Regions from separate parts of the Janthinobacterium sp. BJB301 genome, predicted to be linked through region 1. Evidence: predicted binding sites of a transcription regulator. Region 1 holds the regulator's gene; the other holds the start of a gene.
The links. Region 1 encodes FNR, which switches genes on or off when oxygen is low (the NO sensors DNR and NnrR bind a similar motif). Its sites were predicted from a motif close to TTGATNNNNATCAA; they were not measured.

Region 2: a site for FNR is predicted at 1,827-1,840, ahead of CSQ91_RS06450 (serine protein kinase). Genes of this name have one in related genera too.

Annotation. Positions count from the first base shown of each region.
Region 1 is NZ_PDZJ01000004.1:60,929-65,139, reverse strand. It holds gene CSQ91_RS22330 (response regulator) at 1-1,214, opposite strand, end outside; gene fnr (fumarate/nitrate reduction transcriptional regulator Fnr) at 1,464-2,222, shown strand; gene CSQ91_RS22320 (FixH family protein) at 2,226-2,750, opposite strand; gene ccoG (cytochrome c oxidase accessory protein CcoG) at 2,853-4,211, opposite strand, start outside.
Region 2 is NZ_PDZJ01000001.1:1,500,831-1,505,041, forward strand. It holds gene CSQ91_RS06450 (serine protein kinase) at 1-1,640, opposite strand, end outside; gene CSQ91_RS06455 (S1 family peptidase) at 1,897-3,078, shown strand; gene CSQ91_RS06460 (hypothetical protein) at 3,249-3,596, shown strand; gene CSQ91_RS06465 (catalase) at 3,686-4,211, opposite strand, start outside.

The sequences.
Region 1 (4,211 bases):
ACCATGCCCAGCACGGCATTGAGGGGCGTGCGGATTTCATGGCTCATGTTGGCCACGAAATCGCTCTTGGCACGGTTGGCCGCCTCGGCCCGGTCGCGTTCCTGCTCCAGCTCCGCCGCGCGCGCTTCGAGTTCCTGCTGAAGGCGGTCGCGTTCGCTCATCAGGCCGTTGAACGCTTCCGTCAGTTCGCCGATCTCGTCGCGCTGCTGTACCGGCACGGGGGTGAAACGGCTGCCGCTGGTGCGCAGGGCCAGCAGGGTGTCGCGCAGGCGCACCAGCGGCGACAGCAGGCGTACGGTGACCAAGCCCAGAACAAAGGCGGCCAGCAGCGAAGCGAGGATGCTCCACAGCACCAGCCGGTACAGTACGCCATCGAACGGTTCGAAGGCATCCTCGACGGGCAGCGAGGCGGCCAGCAGCCAGTTCACGGATTTCAGGCGCTTGAAGCTGTTGACGGCCGTGATGCCGCGGCTGTTGGTGCTGACCATGCTGCCTTCGCCATCCTCCTTCAGCAGCTGGGTGGTCGTCAGGTTGGCGTTCGGCTTGCGCGGCTGCAGCAAACGGCTGGTATCGGGGTGCAGCACGTAGCGCGGCACGGCGCCGCGCGTGAGGATGAAGTAATAGCCGCTCTTGCCGATCTTTTCCGAGCGCAGGCGGCCCAGCAGATTGTCCTTGTACAGGCGCAGCACGCCGATCACCACGCCGGCCACCTGGCCATCGGCGGCCAGCACGGGCGCCACCATCTGCACGATGGGCATGCCGCTCGACTTGCCCAGCATCGGCTCGGTAATCATGGGCTGGCGCGTGCGCAGGACGGTCTGGAAATACTCGCGCTCGGCGACGTTGATGCCGGCGCGCCCCGTCACTTCCGGCATGTCGGCCACGATGGCGCCATGCGCGTCGAGCACCAGCACGTCGTCGAACAGCACCAGCATCGAGCGGCGCGCATAGTATTCGCGCAGTTTGGCGGGCTGGGCGATCAGTTCCGGCGGCTGCTGCCTGGCCGTCAGGGTGACAATCTGCAGCAGCATGCCCAGCTTGTCGTCGAGCTCGGCAGCGGTGCGGCTGATCAGCGATGACTGCTGGCTCAGCAGTACTCGGGTGAAGTCGTCGCGCATGTGCTGCACCTGGATCATGGTGACCAGCGCGATCATGGCGATCGAGGTCAGGCTGGTGGCCAGCGCGACTTTTGCTTTAATGCCGAGAGGCTTCATGATTTCCTTTTCAGTGCCGGGCGGCACAGGCGGCAGATAATGCTGTCAGGAATTTTCCTATCAATACCCCAGCTTGGCAAGCGCCGCCGCGCAAATTGCCCGCCCCGTATGGGCTTTTGACGATGTTGCCATATAATTAAAGGCTGGACGTCGTTTATTCGCCGAATTTACGGTGAAATTGGCATACGGCAACCCTGTATGCAGCTGTATGCAGTAAACTTGTTGTTGCATTTTCTAAAAGGTACCGACATGACTGAAGCGCTACTCACTCCCACCTTGCCCACCGTGAACGTGGAGGCGTTGCGTGCACGATGCTCGACCTGCAGCATGCATCAATTGTGCCTGCCGATGGGCCTCGATGTGGGCGACATGGATAGGCTGGACCAGATCATCGGCCGCCGCCGCAAGATCGTGCGTGGGGCCTCGCTGTTCCGCATCGGCGACTCGTTCCAGAATCTGTACGCGATCCGCCTCGGGCACTTCAAGACCTACCAGATCAATCCGGGTGGCGAAGAGCAGGTGACGGGTTTCCAGATGGCCGGTGAACTGCTGGGCATGGATGCCATCAGCGCCGACCGCCACCACTGTAATGCGGTGGCGCTGGAAGACAGTGAAGTGTGTGAAATTCCGTTTTCCAGCCTGGAACAATTGCTGGGCAATATGCCGACCCTGCTGCGTCATTTCCACCGCATGATGAGCCAGGAAATCACGCGCGAGCAAAGCGTCATGCTATTGCTGGGCAATATGCAGGCGACTCAGCGTTTTGCCGCCTTCATCGTCAACCTGGCGTCGCGCTATGAAGCACGCGGCTATTCGGGCAGCAATTTCCAGTTGCGCATGTCGCGTGAGGAAATCGGTAACTATCTGGGCCTGACCATCGAAAGCGTCAGCCGCTTATTGTCGAAATTCAAGAAGGAAGGCTGGCTGCGCGTCTCGAACCGCGAGATCGAAATCCTGCAGCCGGCCAAGTTGAAAGCCATTACGGCCGGCACGGACGTCTGCAAATAAGACTTACAGTTCCTCGTCCGCATGTAGCGCGATGCTGCGTTGCAGGGGCCAGGTCCAGATGCCGGACAGGCGCCACTCGCGTTTGTCGTTTTCCACCAGCACTTGCCAGCGGCTGCGTTCGAGCATCGGCAGTGCTACGGAAAAATTGCCGGCCGCATCGGGCTGCACCAGCAGCTTGATATCCTTTTCCGGCAGGGTCGCATGCGCCAGGTGCAGCAGCAAAGGCGCCTGATAGGCCTTGCCGAAGCTGTGCACGGAACCACTGAGGCGCGCTGCAGCCACGTCATATGACAGGCGCGTATCCATGGCCAGGTCGCTGGCGATCGTGTCGCGCTTCAAATCCTGGTTGATCGCCTTGCCCTGCTTGTAATAATCGCCCACCACCAGCGCATCGGGCTGCGTAAACGCGATATAGCCCATGAAGCTGCCGACGACCACGGACAGGCCGGGACCGATCATCAGCAGCCATGGCCAGCGATGCTTGTACCACGGTGCAACGGGTGCTTGCAGTTTCAGACTGTCGGACATGATATTTCTCCTGTTTAATCAGCCAGTCCCCGCATGGGGACCGGCCTTCCTGCAACTTCGTGGCGGCGGCGAGGGCACCCGGTCCCCGTCCGCCTTTCCTTGTTAACGTGGCACGATGAATACCGCGCTTTCACGCACATGCAGCGATGGATCGTCCAGCGATTGCAATTCGATCGCAATCTTGTTTGAGCCCTTCTCGCCGACGCCGTGCGGCACGCGCAGGCGGATCGGCCAGCCCAGCGTTTCCGTCGGCTGCAAGGTCACTTCTTCGCGCGTCAGCAAGGTCAGGCCCGGCAAGCCGGAAGCGCTGATTTTAAAATGCTGGCTTTGCTCGGACGTATTCATGATCTGCAGGCGGTAGACGTTTTCGATCATGCCGTCCTCCACTTCGCGTCCCATCGAACCGCGGTCGCGGATCACGTCCATTTTCAGGGGCGTGCGCAGGGCCAGCGAGGTACACACGGCGATGATGATCAGGGCCAGGATGGAAGTGTAGATCAAGACGCGCGGGCGCATGGCGCGCTGGCGTATCTGCTTCGAATTGAAGTTGTTTTCCATCGCATGGTCGGTGCTGTAGCGTATCAGGCCACGCGGCCGCTCGACCTTGTCCATCACGCTGTTGCAGGCATCGACGCAGGCGGCGCAGCCGATGCATTCATACTGCAGGCCGTTGCGGATATCGATGCCGGTCGGACACACCTGCACGCACAGGGTACAGTCGATGCAATCGCCCAGCTTGTCGTTGTTGCCGGCCTTCTTGCTCATGGCGCCACGCGGTTCGCCGCGCTTGGCATCGTAGGTGATGATCAGCGTGTCCTGGTCGAACATGGCGCTCTGGAAGCGCGCGTAGGGGCACATGTATTTGCACACCTGCTCGCGCAGCCAGCCCGCGTTGCCGTAGGTTGCCAGGCTGTAGAACAAGACCCAGAACCATTCCCAGGGACCGAAATTGAGGGTGGTGACCGACTGCGCCAGTTCCTTGATCGGCGTGAAGTAGCCGACAAAGGTAAAGCCCGTCCACAGGGCGATGGCGCCCCATACCAGGTGCTTGGCCGTCTTCTTGAAGGCCTTGCGCACGGAAGGGCCCTGCTTGTCGAGGGCCATGCGCGCGCTGCGCGTGCCCTCGATGCGGCGTTCGACCCACAGGAAAATTTCCGTGTATACCGTTTGCGGGCAGGAGAACCCGCACCACACCCGCCCGGCAATGGCCGTGACGAGGAACAACAAATACGCACAGATGATCAGCAGGGCCGCCAGATAGATGAAATCCTGGGGCCACAGCACGACGCCGAAAATGTAGAACTTGCGCGTGGTCAAATCGAACAGCAGGGCTTGCCTGCCATTCCAGGTCAACCACGGCAAGCCGTAGAACGCCAGCTGGGTAAGCCATACGCATACCCATCGCCAGGTAGCGTAGCGTCCTTTGGCCTCGCGAGGGTAGATTTGCTCGCGGGCCGCATA
Region 2 (4,211 bases), on a different contig from region 1:
CGCAGGAACCGTTCGTCGGGACGGCGCTCTTCGCTGGTGATGGGATCGCGGATCTGGCGGTTGTCGAGCATGGCTTCGACTTCATCGAGATATTTGTTCAGCAAGTCTTGCGCTTCTTGCTCGAACGACACGAACAGGGCCTTGTGCACGTCAGCCTTGACCCAGCGGTTATAGAAATCCTTGCGCGTGAGCACCAGGTAATCGACCCACTTGCGCTTGCGCCGTGGTTCGATGCGCGCATCGTTTTCAATGCCGTCCTTCAGGGCCAGCAGCACGTCCATGGTGGACAGGCTGTTGCGCTGGGCGGAAATGATGGCGTGCGACAGGGCATTGATGACGAAACGGGGCGACACGCCCGACAGGCCCTCGTCGGGCGCCTTGTCGCGCTCGCGCATGCGGCGGATGTCGGCCGGCTGCAAGTCGTCCACGTCTTCATCGGCGTAGATGCGCAGTTTCTTGACCAGCTCGGCCTCCTTGTCCTCGCCTTCGGGCAGACGGCTGAGGATGGCAAACACGGCCGCCGCATGCAGCACGTGCGGATCGAGGTGTACGTCGCGGAAGGCGGGCGCGGCCGCCAGGATCAACTTGCGGTAGATGCGTGCTTCCTCGCGGTAATTGAGCGTGTACGGCACTTGCACGATGACCATGCGGTCGAGCAGCGCCTCGTTTTCGCTTTCTTGCAGGAATTTGCGAAATTCGGCCAGATTCGTGTGCGCGAGGATGGTTTCGTCCAGATAGATCAGGGGAAAGCGCGACACCTTGACATTCTTTTCCTGCGTCAGGGTCAATAGTAAATAGAGGAATTCCCGCTTGACCTTGAGGATCTCGATCATTTCCAGCATGCCGCGGCTGGCCGCGTATACCGCGCCGGACCACGACCAGGCGCGCGGATCGCCTTCGTCGCCGTACTGCGCCACTTTCGACAGGTCGACGGAACCGACCAGGTCGGCCAGGTCGGCCGTGGTGGGATCGTGCGGCGCATACGTGCCGATGCCGCAGCGGCCCGCCTCGGACAGGTGGATGCGCTCGACGGGCATACGCAGGAAATCGCCTGCGTACTGTTCTTCCAGGCGGGCGCGGCAATGGGGGCACAGTTCGCCCTGCAGCTCGGCATCATAGCTGGCGCGAAAGTCGGCGCGCATGCTGTGCGGCACCAGATGCAGCGGCGATTCGTGCACGGGACAGCCGGCGATGCCGTACAGCGCGCCTTCGCTGCTGTGGCTGTATTCTTCCAGGCCCCGCTTGAGCAGGATCACCATGGTCGACTTGCCGCCCGACGGCGGGCCCAGCAACAGCAACATGCGCCGCCCCACCTCGGAACCGGCAGCGGCTGCCTTGAAATAGGCGGCAACCCGGTCGATCGCCTCGTCGATGCCGAACAGCTCGTCGTCGAACAGGCGGCAGCGGAAGCGCCCGTTGTCATCGGTCTGGCCGTTCCAGCGCATCATGTCCCACAGGTACTGGTGCGCGCTGCGCGTCAGCAGGGCCGCGCGACCGGGCAGGATCTGCTCGATGAAATCGGCAAAACTGCCGCCCCATGGGCGGATGCGGTGCTTTGCCGCCCAGGCCGCCATGCCGTGCACAAAACCCGCATGCTGGCCTGCTTGCTCGCCCGCAGGCGCGTCGTCGTGGCGTGTCATACCAGGGCTCGTCATTGTTTCCCCATCCATACCGTTGCTGCCGTGGAGCAGGCCCGGTTCCAGCCTGTCAGCCAAGTATACGGCGCCACCTCTGGCCGCACGCCTGATCTCGCTCAACCTTGACGAGGGAACTATTTTTATCCTCGCTGCCCCCGTTGGGGCAGGGCCGCCATGCGCCAGCGCAGTTCAATCCAGATCAATACCGGCCGGCGCGGTCCGTCCAGACTGATGGTTTGCGGCGACCCACGAGGAGAACATGATGATAGGCAACGAGAATGGTTTCAGTGCCCCGCCTGGCGGCAGCGGCAGGGGACAAAGCGCGGACGATGAAGAGGCCGTCGGCCAATTTTCCGCCCCTGGCGAAGACGATAATACGATCGAGAGCGCGTCCGTCTCGGACGTGCCCGACGCCTTGAGCGGCGTCAGCATGGAATTGCTGGAAATCAAGCGCAGCATCGAAGACGGCATGCGCCAAAGCATTTCCCAGGCGGGCGGCGTGCGTGCGGCCGACGCCTTCAGCGACGGCGGCAATATCCAGGGCGTGTCCATCGGCCTGGGCGAGGGCGCCAGCGACAGTTCGTCCGGCGAACCGGGCTTGCCGGCCCTGACCCTGTACGTGGCCGAACCCACTTCCGTCGACCGCGCCAAGGCCGCCATCGTTGGGGCCATGGGCGTGCGCGCCGTGTCCAGCGACAGGGTGCCCGTCAACATCGTCGTCACGGGCGTGATCGATGCGCAACCGCACCGCTTCCGTTTGCGCCCTGCGCCGGGCGGCGTGTCGGTCGGGCATTTCCGCATCACGGCCGGCACCATCGGCTGCCTGGCCGTGGGGCGCAGCGCGCCGCGCAACAGTCGTTTGATGATTCTTAGCAATAATCACGTGCTGGCCAATTCCAATGGCGGCGTGTTCAACGACTGCATCGTGCAGCCGGGCCCCATCGATGGCGGCCGCTGCCCGCAAGACCAGGTGGCCGTGCTCGAGCGCTTCGTGCCCATCAATTTCAGCGGCGGCGTCAACTTCGTCGATTGCGCCACCGGCTGGGCCTGGCCAGACCGCGTGCGACCCGAACTGGTCTACCTGAGCGGCGGCGTGCCGGCGTATTTCCGCATCAGCAATGCGCTGGTGGCGCCCGCGCTGGGCATGATGGTTGGCAAGTCCGGTCGCACGACACAGCTGACGCAGGGCCGCATCACGGGCCTGGGCGCTACCATCAACGTCAATTACGGCGGCGGCAGGATCGCCCTGTTCCAGGACCAGATCGCCATCACGGGCGTCAGCGGCGCATTCAGCGCGGGCGGCGATTCCGGCTCGTCCATCTGGACGTGGAACCAGCAGCGCAATCCCGTCGGCCTGCTGTTTGCCGGTGGCGGCAATATCACGTTTGCCAACCAGATGCGGCGGGTGGTGGTGGCGCTCGACATCAATTTATACACCTGAGCACGCTGCAAGGGCATGGCGCGGCGGCGTTGCGCCGCCTTGCATAACGCTGTCTTTTGCACGATGATGATATTTGTCAAGGGCAGCAGCCACGCATGGTACTGGCCGGCGAAGCGTGCTGCAACGCCGGATGGCCGGGTGTATCATGGAATGCATCAGGAGGGTCTGTTATGTCAAACAGTAAATTCGCACAATCGCCCCATGCCGTCTTCGAGGACGCCGCCATGCCGTATTTGCCGGATGATGCCTCTGGACAGGGAATGGGCGGCGCGGGCCAGGGATACTACGCCCCTGCCGCGCCCCCGGGCCGCCTGGAAGCGGCAAAGCGGCGCAACGAGCGGGCGCTGATGGCGATCGATGGCGTGGAAGGCGTCAGCCTGGGGCAGACGGCCGTGGGCAAGGAAGCGCTCGTCGTATATTTGCGCGACTCGTCCGTCAAGCGGCGCGTACCGTTGCAGGTCGAGGGCTATCCGGTGGAGACGAGCATCACGGGCCAGATCGATATCCAACGCTGGTAGGTAGGCGAGCCCGACGGCTAGGCCGCCGGGCTGCGCATAGCCGCAGGAAGACCTGTTGCCAGGCCTTCGGCTTCGCTTATCCGCCCGCCTTATTTGCTCAGGCGGCCGATCGCTTCAGCCACGCCCGCGCCATAGGCAGGGTCGCACAGGGTGCAGTTGCCGATGTGGCGTTGCTTGACTTGTTCCGAAGCGCCCGAGATGGCGCGCGCCGTGTTGTCGAACAAGGCTTGCTGCTGTGCCGGCGTCATCAGGCGGAACAGGGCACGCGGCTGCGAATAGTAATCCTCGTCGACACGGTGGTTCCAGTGGTCGGCCGCGCCTTCGATGCTCAGCGGCGGTTCGCGGAAATCGGGCTGCTCGGCCCATTCCTGCTCGCTGTTCGGTTCATAGCCCAAGGTTCCGCCCTGGTTGCCGTCGACCCGCATCTGGCCGTCGCGGTGATAGCTGTGGAACGGGCATTTCGGCGCGTTGACAGGGATATGGCTGTGGTTTACGCCGAGGCGGTAGCGCTGCGCGTCGCCATACGAAAACAGCCGGCCTTGCAGCATCTTGTCCGGCGAAAAGCTGATGCCTGGCACCACGTTGGCCGGGTTGAAGGCGGCTTGTTCCACTTCG